3 regions of the Solibacillus ferritrahens genome follow, and region 1 is predicted to be linked to each of the others. Evidence: riboswitches for the same ligand, from Rfam matches in the RefSeq annotation. Region 1 holds a riboswitch; each other region holds the start of a gene.

Region 1 (4,275 bases):
TATCACTTTCTTTTCAAAATAAAAAAAGAGCCTTATTTATTTTAAAAGGCTCTCTAATGATTTAGCGATAGGAAAATCTATCCTATATATACACTTTCACATGTTCCGGCTACAGGTTCATAGAAGCAATGTTGTTTAAATTGCCCTGTAAATGGTTGCCCATACCATGTCGGAGGACATTCACCAGACGGATTAAAATACCACAGGGCATATTTTGCAGGATGTTCTCTCCAATAATCTAAAGCTTGTCGCGCCAATCTTTGTTCAGTAGGTCGTGCTCGCTGATAAAACATATTCCCTTTTTGAACAGCTTCAAATGAATAGTTATTTCCTTGTACTTGATAAATGACTTGTTCAATTGTCCTTACATCATTAAAGTCTAAGCAAGAAGCCACTGCACGATTGACAATGACATTCCCAACATATAACATCCCCTGTTTTCCTTCACCTTCAGCCTCAGCTCGCATCATTCTTGCCATCAAATCGACATCTGCGTCTCGATATTTTACTCTTGGCATTTTTTCACCTCACATTTATAGTATGAAAAAGTTTGCTAGGATGCGCATATCTTAATTAGTTTTGTATAAAAATTATTTCAAAAAGTACTCTTATTCATTTATGACTTTTTCTCTCGCATTAATAGAGCATTAAGTTCATAAATTAGTATATAGAAAAAGGAGGACCGACAATTCAAATTCATGTTGTACAGCCAGGAGAATCGCTATGGGGAATTGCGCAAGCTTATGGAACGACGATACAGAATATTGTGGATGCCAATCAAATTCCCGAGCCTAATCGCTTAGTTGTAGGGCAAGCGCTTGTGATTCCAGTAAATGGTCAATATTATATTGTTCAACCGGGGGATAGCTTATGGTCAATAGGACAACGTTTTAATGTGAATTATTTGACACTTGCACAAGTAAATGGTTTATCGCCAAATGCATTATTAATGATTGGAACGCGTTTATATATTCCTCCCGCTGCGAAAACATCTGCTGAAATTTTCGCTTATGTTGAACCAAGAGGCGATGAAGTAAGTGAACTACTAGTAAATCAAGTGCGTGAAACGAGTCCCTATTTAACGTATTTAGCCCTATTCAGCTATGAAGCTGGACGGGATGGTTCATTAAAGGCGCCAGTAATTGCACCATTACCTAGTTTGGCGGCAGAAAATAATGCAAGTATTGCAATGGCGATAACGAATCTAGAAGATTATCAGTTCAGTAGTGAGCTAGCACGTGACATTTTTCAAAGTAAAGCAGTACAAAACTTACTTTTTGACAATATTATTGCAGAAGCAAAAAGAATTGGGAATGTGTCGGATATCCATTTTGATTTTGAGAGAATACCAGGTGATCAAAGGGAAGCCTATAATAATTTCTTGAGAAGTGCGGTAGAGCGTATGCATGCTGAAGGTTATACAGTTTCCACGGCACTGGCACCAAAATCGAGTGCGAATCAGCCAGGGGAATGGACGGTAGGTCATGATTATAGAGCTCATGGGGAAATAGTAGATTTTGTTATGCTAATGACATATGAGTGGGGGTATTCTGCAGGACCACCTCTGGCTGTCTCCCCGCTCCCTCAAGTTGAACAAGTAGTTCAATATGCTTTAACGGAAATTCCGGCAAATAAAATTTTACTTGGGCAAAATTTGTATGGGTATGATTGGACGTTACCTTTTGTGCAAGGGGGGGAATATGCAGAAGCATTAAGTCCACAGCGTGCAATTGAAATAGCCAAACGTTATAATGCTGCCATTCAATATGACTATACGGCACAGGCACCGTACTTTAACTATTATGATGAGCAAGGACGTTCACATATTGTATGGTTTGAAGATGCACGTTCCATCCAGGCAAAATTTAATTTAGTAAAAAGACTGAATTTACGGGGTGTCGGTTATTGGAAACTTGGTTTACCTTTCCCCCAAAACTGGCAACTTATCGGTTCAAACTTTAATGTCGTTAAGAAATAAAATAGGATTAAATAAAAACTCAGATGAAATGGTATATAGCTCATCTGAGTTTTTATAAGTGATGTGGCAATTTACAATCGTACTTTGCATTAGAAAGTATATTATGAATCTAAAATTTTACCATTTACTTGCCATGTAAATTTTATTCTGATACACTCGACGTAATTAAATGCATTTGCAGGGGGACACATTTGTGTTGAGAAGGTTAAAACCTGACCCTTAGAACCTGACCGTTAATACGGACGTAGGGAGCAAAGTACAATTATACATATGTACTTACTAAGACCCCGCGTATTTTACGTGGGGTCTTTCTTTTGCAGTGACACTTAATAATATTTTTATTAGGAGTGGTAAAAATGATTGCATGTACTATAGCAGGATCCGATAGTGGGGGCGGGGCTGGCATTCAAGCTGATTTAAAAACCTTTCAAGAGCTTCGAGTTTTCGGCACATCAGTGATTACAGCTTTAACGGCTCAAAACACAAAAGGGGTGCATGGAATCTATCCTGCTACTGCTGATTTTGTAAAGGATCAATTAAATGCAGTACTCGATGATTTTGATTTAAAAGCTGTTAAAACAGGTATGCTGTTTAATGCAGAAATCGTAGAAACAATTGTCTCGGTATTGGAATCTAAAGAAATACCACTTATTTTAGATCCAGTAATGATTGCAAAAGGCGGGGCTAGCTTATTGAAAGAGCAAGCAACAATAGCTTTAAAGGAAAAACTACTTCCGGTTGCAACGGTTTGTACACCGAATATACCCGAAGCAGAAGTATTGACCGGGCTTACGATCAAAACCGAAGAGGAAATTAAATTTGCAGGGGAATATTTATTAAATTTAGGTATGCAATGTGTAGTGATAAAAGGTGGTCATTTAGCGGGTAAGCATGCGATTGATACGGTGTTTATTCGAGGGGAAAAGCCTTTTAAAATGAAAACAGAAAGACTGAAAACAATTCATACACATGGAACAGGATGTACATTTTCAGCAGCAATTACCGCAGAAATTGCGAAAGGGAAACCATTAAAAACAGCGATCATTGAAGCAAAAAAGTTTGTTCAATTAGCGATTCGTTACCCACTGAATATTGGTCATGGATTTGGCCCTACAAACCATTTTGCCTACCAGGAGCACCGCGGAATTTGCGACGTGCAAGTAATTTAATTAATTTATTGAGTAAATTGTACCCGTTTCTTGAAGTGAATAACTTGTGGCATTTTTTTAACTCTCAAAAAGTACTACTTACCTCGATATAGTAATGTATCAATTTGCTCTTTTCTACTATTCTGGCAATTTAGTATGATGGACTTGTTGAACAATTTAGATAATAGGAGTGAAATAAATGTGGAAAAAACTTTCTGCTTCTGCCCTTACATTAACACTTTTAACTAGTGGAATGGCTGGAGTATCAGCGGCATCTACTTCCAACAATGAAGAAATGACACGTGGAGATTTTGTGAAGGCAGTCATTGATGCATTAGGGGTAGAAGTAGGTTCTGGACAATCCGTTCAATTCAAGGACGTACCCGATTCACTGAAGCCATATATTGAAAAGGCTGTGGAACTAAAGTTAATTAAAGGTAAAACACCGACGCAGTTTGCACCAAATGAAAAATTGACACGCACACATGCCTTCCTTATTGCAGCTAGGGGTATACCGGATGAAAAACAATATTCCGAAAATGTATTAAATCAATTTAAAGATGCGAATAAAATTGGATCTGGGAATCGTCAAGAGATGGCAAAGGCAGTAGAGTTAGGCTTATTAACAGGCTATGAAGACGGGACGATCAAACCGAATGAGTTTGTCACGAAAGTCCAAATGCAAAAGATTCTGCAGCGGTTTTTGGCGGAATATAACCCAGTTGAAGCAAATACGACCGTGGCATTGCGCATTTTAGGTACGACGGATATTCATACTAATATTATGAATTATGATTATTACAAAGATGCGCCAACGAATAGTTTAGGCTTGGCAAAAACTGCGTTGCTCATCGAAAAAGCTCGTGAGGAAAACCCGAATACAGTATTATTTGATAATGGAGATGCCATTCAAGGAACGCCTCTTGGCTCTTACATTCAATCCGTGAAAAAATTAAAAGAAGGAGAAGTCCATCCTTCTATTGCATCAATGATTGCGTTGGATTATGATGCTGCGACTTATGGCAATCATGAATTTAATTACGGCTTGGAATTTATTGATGAAGTAACAGATGATGCACCATTCCCGTATGTCAATGCGAATGTACGCAATGCTTTGACAAAAGAATTAAAGTATGAGCCGTATGTCAT
Region 2 (4,275 bases), on a different contig from region 1:
TGGACGCAATCCTGACCAGGCAGCATTAATCTTCATCTGACCAACTGCAGGAAAGAGTTCCTTCGCTTTTTGAATTAATGTTTCCATGCCATCCAGGCTTACGTGTTCTGACCAATCATTTCCCTTCATAGTAGCGCCAATAACTAGCTCCCCATTATTTCTAGGAACGATATAGTATTTATCATGAAAAATAGTATGTTTTAATAAAGTGCTTCTCCCTTCAACAGCAATACATTCCCCTTTGACCGGTGTTATTTGCTGCTCTATACCTAGCTGCTGAAAAAAGGGATTACTCCAAGCACCCGTAGCAATGACAACTCGTTTTGCTTTGATCATTCCTAGTGTTGTATCTATTTGAAAAGTATCCTGCTGCTTTTGAATCTTTAACACCTTTGTATGCTCAAAAATGGATGCACCGTAAACTTGTGCCCCTTTAAAAAAAGCCTGGCATACACGATACGGCAGTACACTAGTATCCTCTTCAATATAGGCAGCCCCTATTATATGCGGGGAAACATCGGGTTCTAGATTTTTTACTTCATTTGCTTCAAGCCATGTCACAGTAGGCAGTGCGAGTATTGTCCCTAATTCTTTCTTGTCACGTTCAGAAAAGGCCAGCTTTAAAATCCCTCCCTTTTTGCAGCCAATATCAATGCCACTTAGCCCGTATAGTTCATCCTGTATCTTCGAATAGAGCGCCTGACTGTATCTCGCAAAAGTGAAGAAGTCCTTTCCATCGCCCTCATATTCCGAATGTGCACCAAGCATACCCGCCGCTGCACTTGTCGCTTTTAGACCAATTCGACTTTCCTCAAGGACGGCTACCTCGACTTGATCCTTTGCTAAATAATAGGCAATCGCACTTCCAATAATCCCTCCGCCAATTACGACTACGTCATAGCTTGATTGCATCTTTAATGGCCTCCCTATATTGGTGTGCTGCTGCAAATGGATGCGTTGCCGAAAAAATACCGGACATAACCGCTATCCCATCTGCCTTAACATCTAGGAGTGCCTGTACTCGATCCACATGAATCCCACCAATCGCGAAGACGGGAATTTTTAAGTTCTTTTTCATTTCATGTATGGGAGAAAGACCGTTTGGAACCTTTCCTTTTTTACTGTTTGTTTCAAAGCAATGTCCATAAAGAACATAATCAGCCCCTTGCCGCTCTGCCTCCATGGCGCCCACATAATCATGAATCGATCTACCTATTCGAAGTTGTGGATATTGATCTTTAACCTGTTGTCCCGATAAGCCTCTCTCCGGTAAATGAATCGTTTGAATACCGTTGCTCAAGGCAATATCCAAATGACTATTTACGATGATTTTGTCTTTCGGGACAGCTCCCTTATCCAAATATTCCAGTAAAGTCACCACTTCTTTTGCTGTTTTTGTTTTTTCACGTATTTGGATATAATCCACGATTTGCTGAATTTGAATGATTTTTTGTGCTAATACTAAAATTGGCTGACTATCATCTGTTACTGCCATTAACTTCATATAACTACGCCCCTCCAGGATGTTTACAAGTTCGTAACATGCTCATTCCTATACACTTCCTGTTGCCAATCCTGACAAGTCCAGGACATTTCCCAAAACTGCCACTCATAATAGCAACTGCGCTTGAAATGGGCTGTCAATTCACGTTCATCATTTCCTGGCATCTGTGCAAATCGATTCATCATTTCCTTTTGTTTTTCAATTGTTTGTTCCATCTCAGCGGAGGCATATAAATCAATCCACTGCTGATACAACTTAACACCCGGTGTTGCTTTTCGTAATGCGGCTCCGATTTCCTGATATAACCACGGGCAAGGTAGTATCGCAGCGTATGCGTCGGCAATCATCCCTGTATAAAATGCTTGATACATGTGACTGACATAATTGTACGCTGCAGGTGCTGGTTCAAAATTACTGATTTCTTCAGGCGTAACCTGCAACTCATTAAAAGTCGAACGGTGTAGCTCTAACTCTGCTTCCCGGATAAAGTTCGCGGTTTCCAGGAAATAAGCTACATCCTCATCCTCATTAGCTTTTGCCGCCAGCATCGCAAGTAGTTTCATATAATGCTTTAAATAATATGAGTCCTGCAGCATATAAAATTTAAACTTTTCCAGCTCCAATGTTCCATCAGCAATACCTTGTACAAATGGATGCTTCAAACTGGCCTCCCAATAATATTCCGTTTGCTTTCTTACTTCTCCACAAAAATCCATCCTAATTCCTCCTTGGAGGCGTAAGCAAAAAAGGCACCTCTACGAAAAGTAGAGATGCCTAAAAAAGTGCATATGTACGCACTTATTGCTCCCTACGCCAGTATTAACTGTCAGGTTCTAAGGGTCAGGTTTTAACCTTCTCAACACAATTGTGTCCCCCCGCAATTAAAAAATTTGCAAAAGAAAAGCTCTCCAAAAAGATGGAGAGCGCCACGTACGATTATTAGCTTGTACATTTTGCTCCCTACGCCCGTGTTAACGGAACAGGTTCTAAGGGTCAGGTTTTACCTTCTCAACACTTACGTGTCCCCCTGCAAATTCATTTAATTACTACTAGTCTACTGATAATTCTGAATAAATGCAATGGTATTTTAAATTATTTCCTACTACCTACCATTTTCTCGCTTCATTCGCTACGTATAGTGCGACAGTTTTATTTTGCTTCCAAACATTGTTCCAGCGTTTCAGTGGTACCGAAGCTTCACCGGCATATGGTGCTATTTCAACCGTCATCGCAGGTCGGTCTTTAACTTTTGTGAAGTAGTCCTCAGAAGCTGCAATTGGTTCGTTTTTTGTTGTTACAGGCATCATTTTATAGCCTGTAATTGAAGAAACTCCCTTTACTAGCTTTTTCGTACGTTCAAATTGGTTCTTCGCTCGACTCCAATATATAATTTGACCGGATGAATGATAAGATACATAGGCTAAGTGATTGCCGCGATCAATCAGTCTTTTCATTGCAAGTGCTTCAGGCTCTGTATTCGGCGCTTTTCCTTTATATTCTTTATACGAAGGCTTTGTCATTTTAATTAATTGCCAGTTCACATTGAATTGACGGTTTAAATCGACACCATTTATATTTGCTTTCCAACGATTAAAATTGGAGCTCCCATTCATCGCTCTCAACTTGGCCATAGATGTTTTCACTTTTCCACCTTGTGAAAGTGTTACACCATCTGGGTTAACCATTGGTACAAACACAATACTTACCTCACTTAATATCGTTTTCACATCATATTTTTCTATCTTCGTGCCATTCACGTAGGCCTTTAAATATGTATCAATCATTTCCATCAGCACATTCGTCGTCATATGTTCCCGGCCATGAAATGCCGCATCAAATAAAACTTCCTTTTTACCAGTTCCGAGCTTTATTGAATAGATAGAGCGCCCTTCAACAGATTGTCCAATTTCCTGTAATTGCGTAAGTGAAGGATACATCAGGGAAATCATTTTTAACTTAGAGGCTATTTCATCAAATGTTAACATTTTTGAACCGTCAACTAATTGAGCATAGTGAACATCAGTTAAAGTAAGGAAAGCTGTTTTAGAAGAATTTCTTACGATACCTTGCTTCCCTTGTATCCCGGTTAATAAAAGCTTTTCCCCTTTTGCTACTCTTTTTAAAACAGCCCCATTCTTATCCTTTAGTTCCGTATCCTTTTTTGCGATTACTTGTACTGGGTACTTACCAAGGTCAATCTTTTCTGTAGCAGCATTTGTAGTCATTGGATGAAAAATGGCTGTTGCAAAAAATATAAAACTAAAAAGCAATATTTTTCTCATGAAATCCCTCCCGCTTAGGTCTTTAAAACTTAACTTCTTTACCCTTAACTGTACAATAAAAAACAGCCTGTAAGAATATTATTCCTACAGGCCGCCCATATTAATTGTCTTTTACATCTTTACGATTTTTCTTCAGCATTTTCGATAATACTTCATATACAATCGGAACGATGACTAATGTTAATACTGTTGATGATAATAAACCACCAATTACTGTTACGGCTAAGTCCTGAGATATTAGTCCGCCACCAGCACCACCGAATGCCATTGGTAACATCGCACCAATTGTTGCAATCGCGGTCATTAAAATTGGTCGTAAACGGGTTGCCCCAGCTTCCAATATTGCTTCACGCATATTCATACCTTCATGTTCCATACGGATAATACGGTCAACAAGTACGATAGCGTTCGTGACAACAATACCGATTAACATCAGTAATCCCATCATAACCGATACAGAAATTGTTTGGCCTGTCGCGAATAGCCCAA
Region 3 (4,275 bases), on a different contig from region 1:
TTGAGCAACAGCTTCTTTTAGCACTTGTACTCGTGCATAAAATTTATCGTTGCCAGGAATTAAACACCAAGGGGCATTTTCTGTATTTGTTTTAGCAAACATCTCATCTGCCGCTTCTATATATAAATTAAACTTTTCACGATTTCGCCAATCTTCATCTGTTAGTTTCCATGATTTATACGGATCTTCCGCTCTTTCCATGAAACGCTTCAATTGCTCATCTGCATCTATATGAATCCAGAATTTAACTATAATATAATCTTCATCTGTTAATTGCTTTTCAAAACCATTAATTTCGTTATACGCCCGCTGCCATTCATGTTCTTTTGCAAAGCCTTCGATGCGTTCCACTAATACACGACCATACCAGGAACGGTCAAAGATGGCAATCTGTCCATGCTGGGGTAACTTCCTCCAAAATCGATGCATATAATGATAACGCATTTCGTGTGGCTGTGGTGCGGAAATTGGCGAAACGATTAATCCACGGGGATCAATGTGTTCTGTTAATCGCTTAATGGCCCCCCCTTTTCCTGCTGCATCCATTCCTTCAAATACGAAGATGAGACCGATTTTATTGTTGTATAAAAATTGCTGAATATTAAGCACTTCATACTGCAGCTCTTTCAATTGCTTTTTGTATAGCTTCTTATCCAATTTTAATGTTAGATCCAAATCATTTAGTTTCTTCATTCAACGGCCTCCTCTATTACGAATCCTTACATATATTTTACTTGAAAGTGTATGAAAATGGTAATTGTTGTTGTGATTTATTTGAATCGTTTGATTATTTTATGTTGATTTAAACACCCGCTAGAACAAAAGTAAAAAACGTGGCCGCATTATATGCTTCCACGTTTTCTAATTAGTCTTCTAATGTTGTTAAAATAATTGGTTTGTCTTTTGTTACAATAATTGAATGTTCAATTTGAGCGACTAATGATTTATCCGGAGTGACAAATGTCCAACCATCCCCAGATTCGACAATATGCTCTGCCTTTGCTGAAATGAATGGTTCTACTGCTAAAACCATCCCTTCCTTCATAATTGTTGTATCCCAGGCATCATAATAGTTTAATACGTGGTTTGGCTCTTCATGCAATGATTTTCCTAAACCATGCCCCGTTAAGTTCATAATAACCGTTAGGCCATGATCACGCGCTTCACGTTCAACTGCTTTACCAATTTGATTTAATTTTGAACCTGCTTTAACTTTTGTCATTGCACGTTCAAATGCTGATTTTGCTACAGCACAAAGCTTTTCTTTATCCTCGTAGCCTTCCCCGACAACGAAGGAAATACCAGTATCTGCAAAATACCCATCCAATGAACCTGATACGTCAATGTTGACAATATCGCCTTCTTGAATCACTTTACTACCTGGAATACCGTGTGCCACTTCATGATTCACTGAAATACAAGTATAGCCAGGGAAGTCATATTCACCTTTTGGACCTGAAATTGCGCCAGCCTCGGCAAACATTCGCCCTGCAATTTCATCCAATTCTTTTGTTGTCACGCCCGGTACTGTCGCCGCTTTCATCGCTTCACGAATTTCAGCACAAATACGTCCTATTTTTTTAAAAGCTTTGATTTCTTCTTGTGTTGTAACAATCATGTGTAACTTCCTTCCTCTAAACAATGTCTACCCTTAACTATAACATACTTAAAATCGGTTGTAAGTGTTCATTGTTTTTTTAAATGATGTGTTTAAATCCAGGAATTATGTGCAAAAATGAAGTATAGATTAGAGTACATTTATAATAAAAAAACAAACTAGATTTGAAGATGGCAATCCGCACTTCAAACCTAGTTCTATATTAATAATTAAACTTATTGTACTTTTTGCAATAAACGTGGTGCAGACGTGAATAATAAGATGGCAATAATAGCTGTAATAATTGTTGCTGGCAGCATGTAGGAACCGTTGTAAATAATGGAATACATCCATACGTTATCGTCGCCTGCAAATTCCTTAAAGAAGACAACTCCGGCAAGTAAGTGGCAAACGAATCGTAAAGATCCACCTAATAACGTACCTATTACAATGTAAAGCGCCATTTTTGTTTTATTTAGTGATTGCGTTGCTTGTAATAAAGGCTTTCTTATAATTGCCGCTAAACCTACTACAGTAAAAGCAAGACCATAATCAAGAATTGCCTGAAGCCAGTGGACAATATAAGCTCCAAACATCATCTGCATTATTCCGATTAGTAGGCCAGTTGCAAGACCTGCTGTTAACCCCCAACGAATTGCCATTAAAATAATAGGAACCATTACAAAGCTAATCGATCCACCTTGCGCCCACATTTTAAATGATATTTGATCCAGCACCAGTCCGACGGCAGCGAAAATCGCTATTTCCACCATCATAAGTAATCTCTTTTTGTCCATAACAATGCTCCTTTCCTTTTTCCGATGTAACAGAAGTGAAGAAGGAATAGAAATCCATCTGCAAAAATAAAAAAAACGATAATCAGGACAAAAGCCTGACTATCGTTTGAACAGTCGGTTTCTATCCACATCCCTACGCAAGTGCTAACTTACAGGTTCAAAGAGTCAGTGCAATTACGTGCACAATCTCAGCCGACTTACTCGGCTCCCCTTGTGGTACATCTAAATAAATATTGTTTGAACAAATTAATTGTATCGAATATTTTTCCAACTTTCAACAGACGATTTTTTTGTAACTAAATTCTAGACCGTTCGTATACATACAAAGGAGTGAATGAAATGGATCAATCAAAAGGATTAAGTGCATTAAGCTATTTAAGCTTTTACTTTGCACCCTCTATCTTGCCGTTCATTATATATGTTGTTTCAAAAGATGATTTTGTAAGGGAGCACTCGAAAAAGGCTTTTATTACCCAACTTATTCCGATTGCTTTTGGTGTTTTGTATATTATTTACTTTTTTATTTCGCTATTTTTGACTCATGAAACTTTGGCGATACAGGATTTCTTTGTAAGTTCGCATTTTATTGCCCTTGTTGCTTTACTGATTATCTTTTCAATTACGGGAATTTGGAATTTAGTGAAAGCTATTAAAGTTTTACGTTAATGTTTATGAAAGCTCCTTAATTGGGTATATTTCTTATACGAAATGATATTCGTTAAGGAGTGTATACGTATGAAACTAAACAAACTTGTTAAAACAGCAATTAAATTCGGTCCAATACTTTATCCCATCATAAAAAAAATGATGGATAAAAAATCTACTCCGCAACGTGCAACAACTACACGACGAGCTACAAAGCGTTAACACAAAAACACATTTCACTCAGTCTTTCGTGTGAAATGTGTTTTTTTGTACAATCATTTATTTAATAATAATTTCTGTTTTACTATAGCCTTCTTTTAGCTTTTGTACTTGTAAAATGGCCGGCATCGCTGCTTTAAGTTCCGCGACATGTGAAATGACACCGATTAAGCGACCCGTTTGCTGTAGGTCAATTAAAATATCGATAGCGCGTCGTAATGCTTCTTCATCCAACGTACCGAAGCCTTCATCGATGAACATAGTATCAATATGCACACTGCCCTGAACACTTTGAATAACATCCGCCATTCCTAAAGCTAGTGAAAGCGAAGCATTGAATTTTTCACCTCCGGATAATGTTTTAACATCGCGTGTTTGCCCAGTGTTGCTATCATATACATCAATACTTAACCCGCTTTGTGCATTTCCTTCTTTACGACCCGTTGACTTTAAAAAATACTGACCATTTGATAAAACACGTAGTCTTTCATTTGCAGCTTGTGTTACTTTTTCTAAATAGCCTATTTGCGCAAATCGTTCAAAAGAAATTTTCGCTTCATTCTGTCCACGAATTAAATCATATACATGTTCGACTTGCATTAATTTTTCTTTATAATCTTCTATTTGTCGAGCTGATTTTTCAAGCTTTTCTAAAGTTTCCCCACACTGTAATGCGTAAGAATGGACTAATTTCACTTCTGAATATTGGGCTTCTATTTGCTCATTAAGCAGCGAAATCTGTTGCTCAATAGCCTTCAAATCCACCAATTCTTTTCCCTCTAACATTTGTTGTTCTTCTGCAATTTGCACTGTTAAAGTATGGACATTTTGCTTATAGCTCTCTAATGTTTCCTGTATTTGTTGTTGAACCTGCTGAGATAGTAGCGCTTGTTTATATGCTTCTATATGGAAGCCTTCTTGTAAGAGTGCAGACTCAAATGCAGATTGCGCTATTTTACTTTCCTGTTGTTTCTCAGTTAAATTCTTTGTAGCATGCTCATAATTCACTTCACATGT

Evidence for each region. Region 1 has a riboswitch for thiamine pyrophosphate ahead of thiD (bifunctional hydroxymethylpyrimidine kinase/phosphomethylpyrimidine kinase). Riboswitches for the same ligand answer to the same signal wherever they lie in the genome.
Region 2: it holds a riboswitch for thiamine pyrophosphate, as region 1 does, so the genes downstream of both, tenA (thiaminase II) here and thiD (bifunctional hydroxymethylpyrimidine kinase/phosphomethylpyrimidine kinase) in region 1, are expected to answer to the same signal.
Region 3: it holds a riboswitch for thiamine pyrophosphate, as region 1 does, so the genes downstream of both, thiT (energy-coupled thiamine transporter ThiT) here and thiD (bifunctional hydroxymethylpyrimidine kinase/phosphomethylpyrimidine kinase) in region 1, are expected to answer to the same signal.

What each region holds. Positions count from the first base shown of each region.
Region 1 covers NZ_JAXCLE010000007.1:152,863-157,137, reverse strand. The annotation lists gene SNE38_RS09225 (cell wall hydrolase) at 78-518, opposite strand; gene SNE38_RS09220 (LysM peptidoglycan-binding domain-containing protein) at 689-1,978, shown strand; TPP riboswitch at 2,148-2,246, shown strand; gene thiD (bifunctional hydroxymethylpyrimidine kinase/phosphomethylpyrimidine kinase) at 2,335-3,147, shown strand; gene SNE38_RS09210 (bifunctional 2',3'-cyclic-nucleotide 2'-phosphodiesterase/3'-nucleotidase) at 3,326-4,275, shown strand, end outside.
Region 2 covers NZ_JAXCLE010000023.1:4,651-8,925, forward strand. The annotation lists gene thiO (glycine oxidase ThiO) at 1-912, opposite strand, end outside; gene SNE38_RS16930 (thiamine phosphate synthase) at 896-1,504, opposite strand; gene tenA (thiaminase II) at 1,528-2,220, opposite strand; TPP riboswitch at 2,293-2,391, opposite strand; TPP riboswitch at 2,445-2,543, opposite strand; gene SNE38_RS16940 (M14 family zinc carboxypeptidase) at 2,611-3,786, opposite strand; gene SNE38_RS16945 (efflux RND transporter permease subunit) at 3,887-4,275, opposite strand, start outside.
Region 3 covers NZ_JAXCLE010000005.1:167,621-171,895, reverse strand. The annotation lists gene SNE38_RS07110 (polyphosphate kinase 2 family protein) at 1-693, opposite strand, end outside; gene map (type I methionyl aminopeptidase) at 866-1,618, opposite strand; gene thiT (energy-coupled thiamine transporter ThiT) at 1,834-2,394, opposite strand; TPP riboswitch at 2,508-2,616, opposite strand; gene SNE38_RS07095 (DUF4870 domain-containing protein) at 2,734-3,060, shown strand; gene SNE38_RS07090 (hypothetical protein) at 3,130-3,261, shown strand; gene SNE38_RS07085 (SMC family ATPase) at 3,319-4,275, opposite strand, start outside.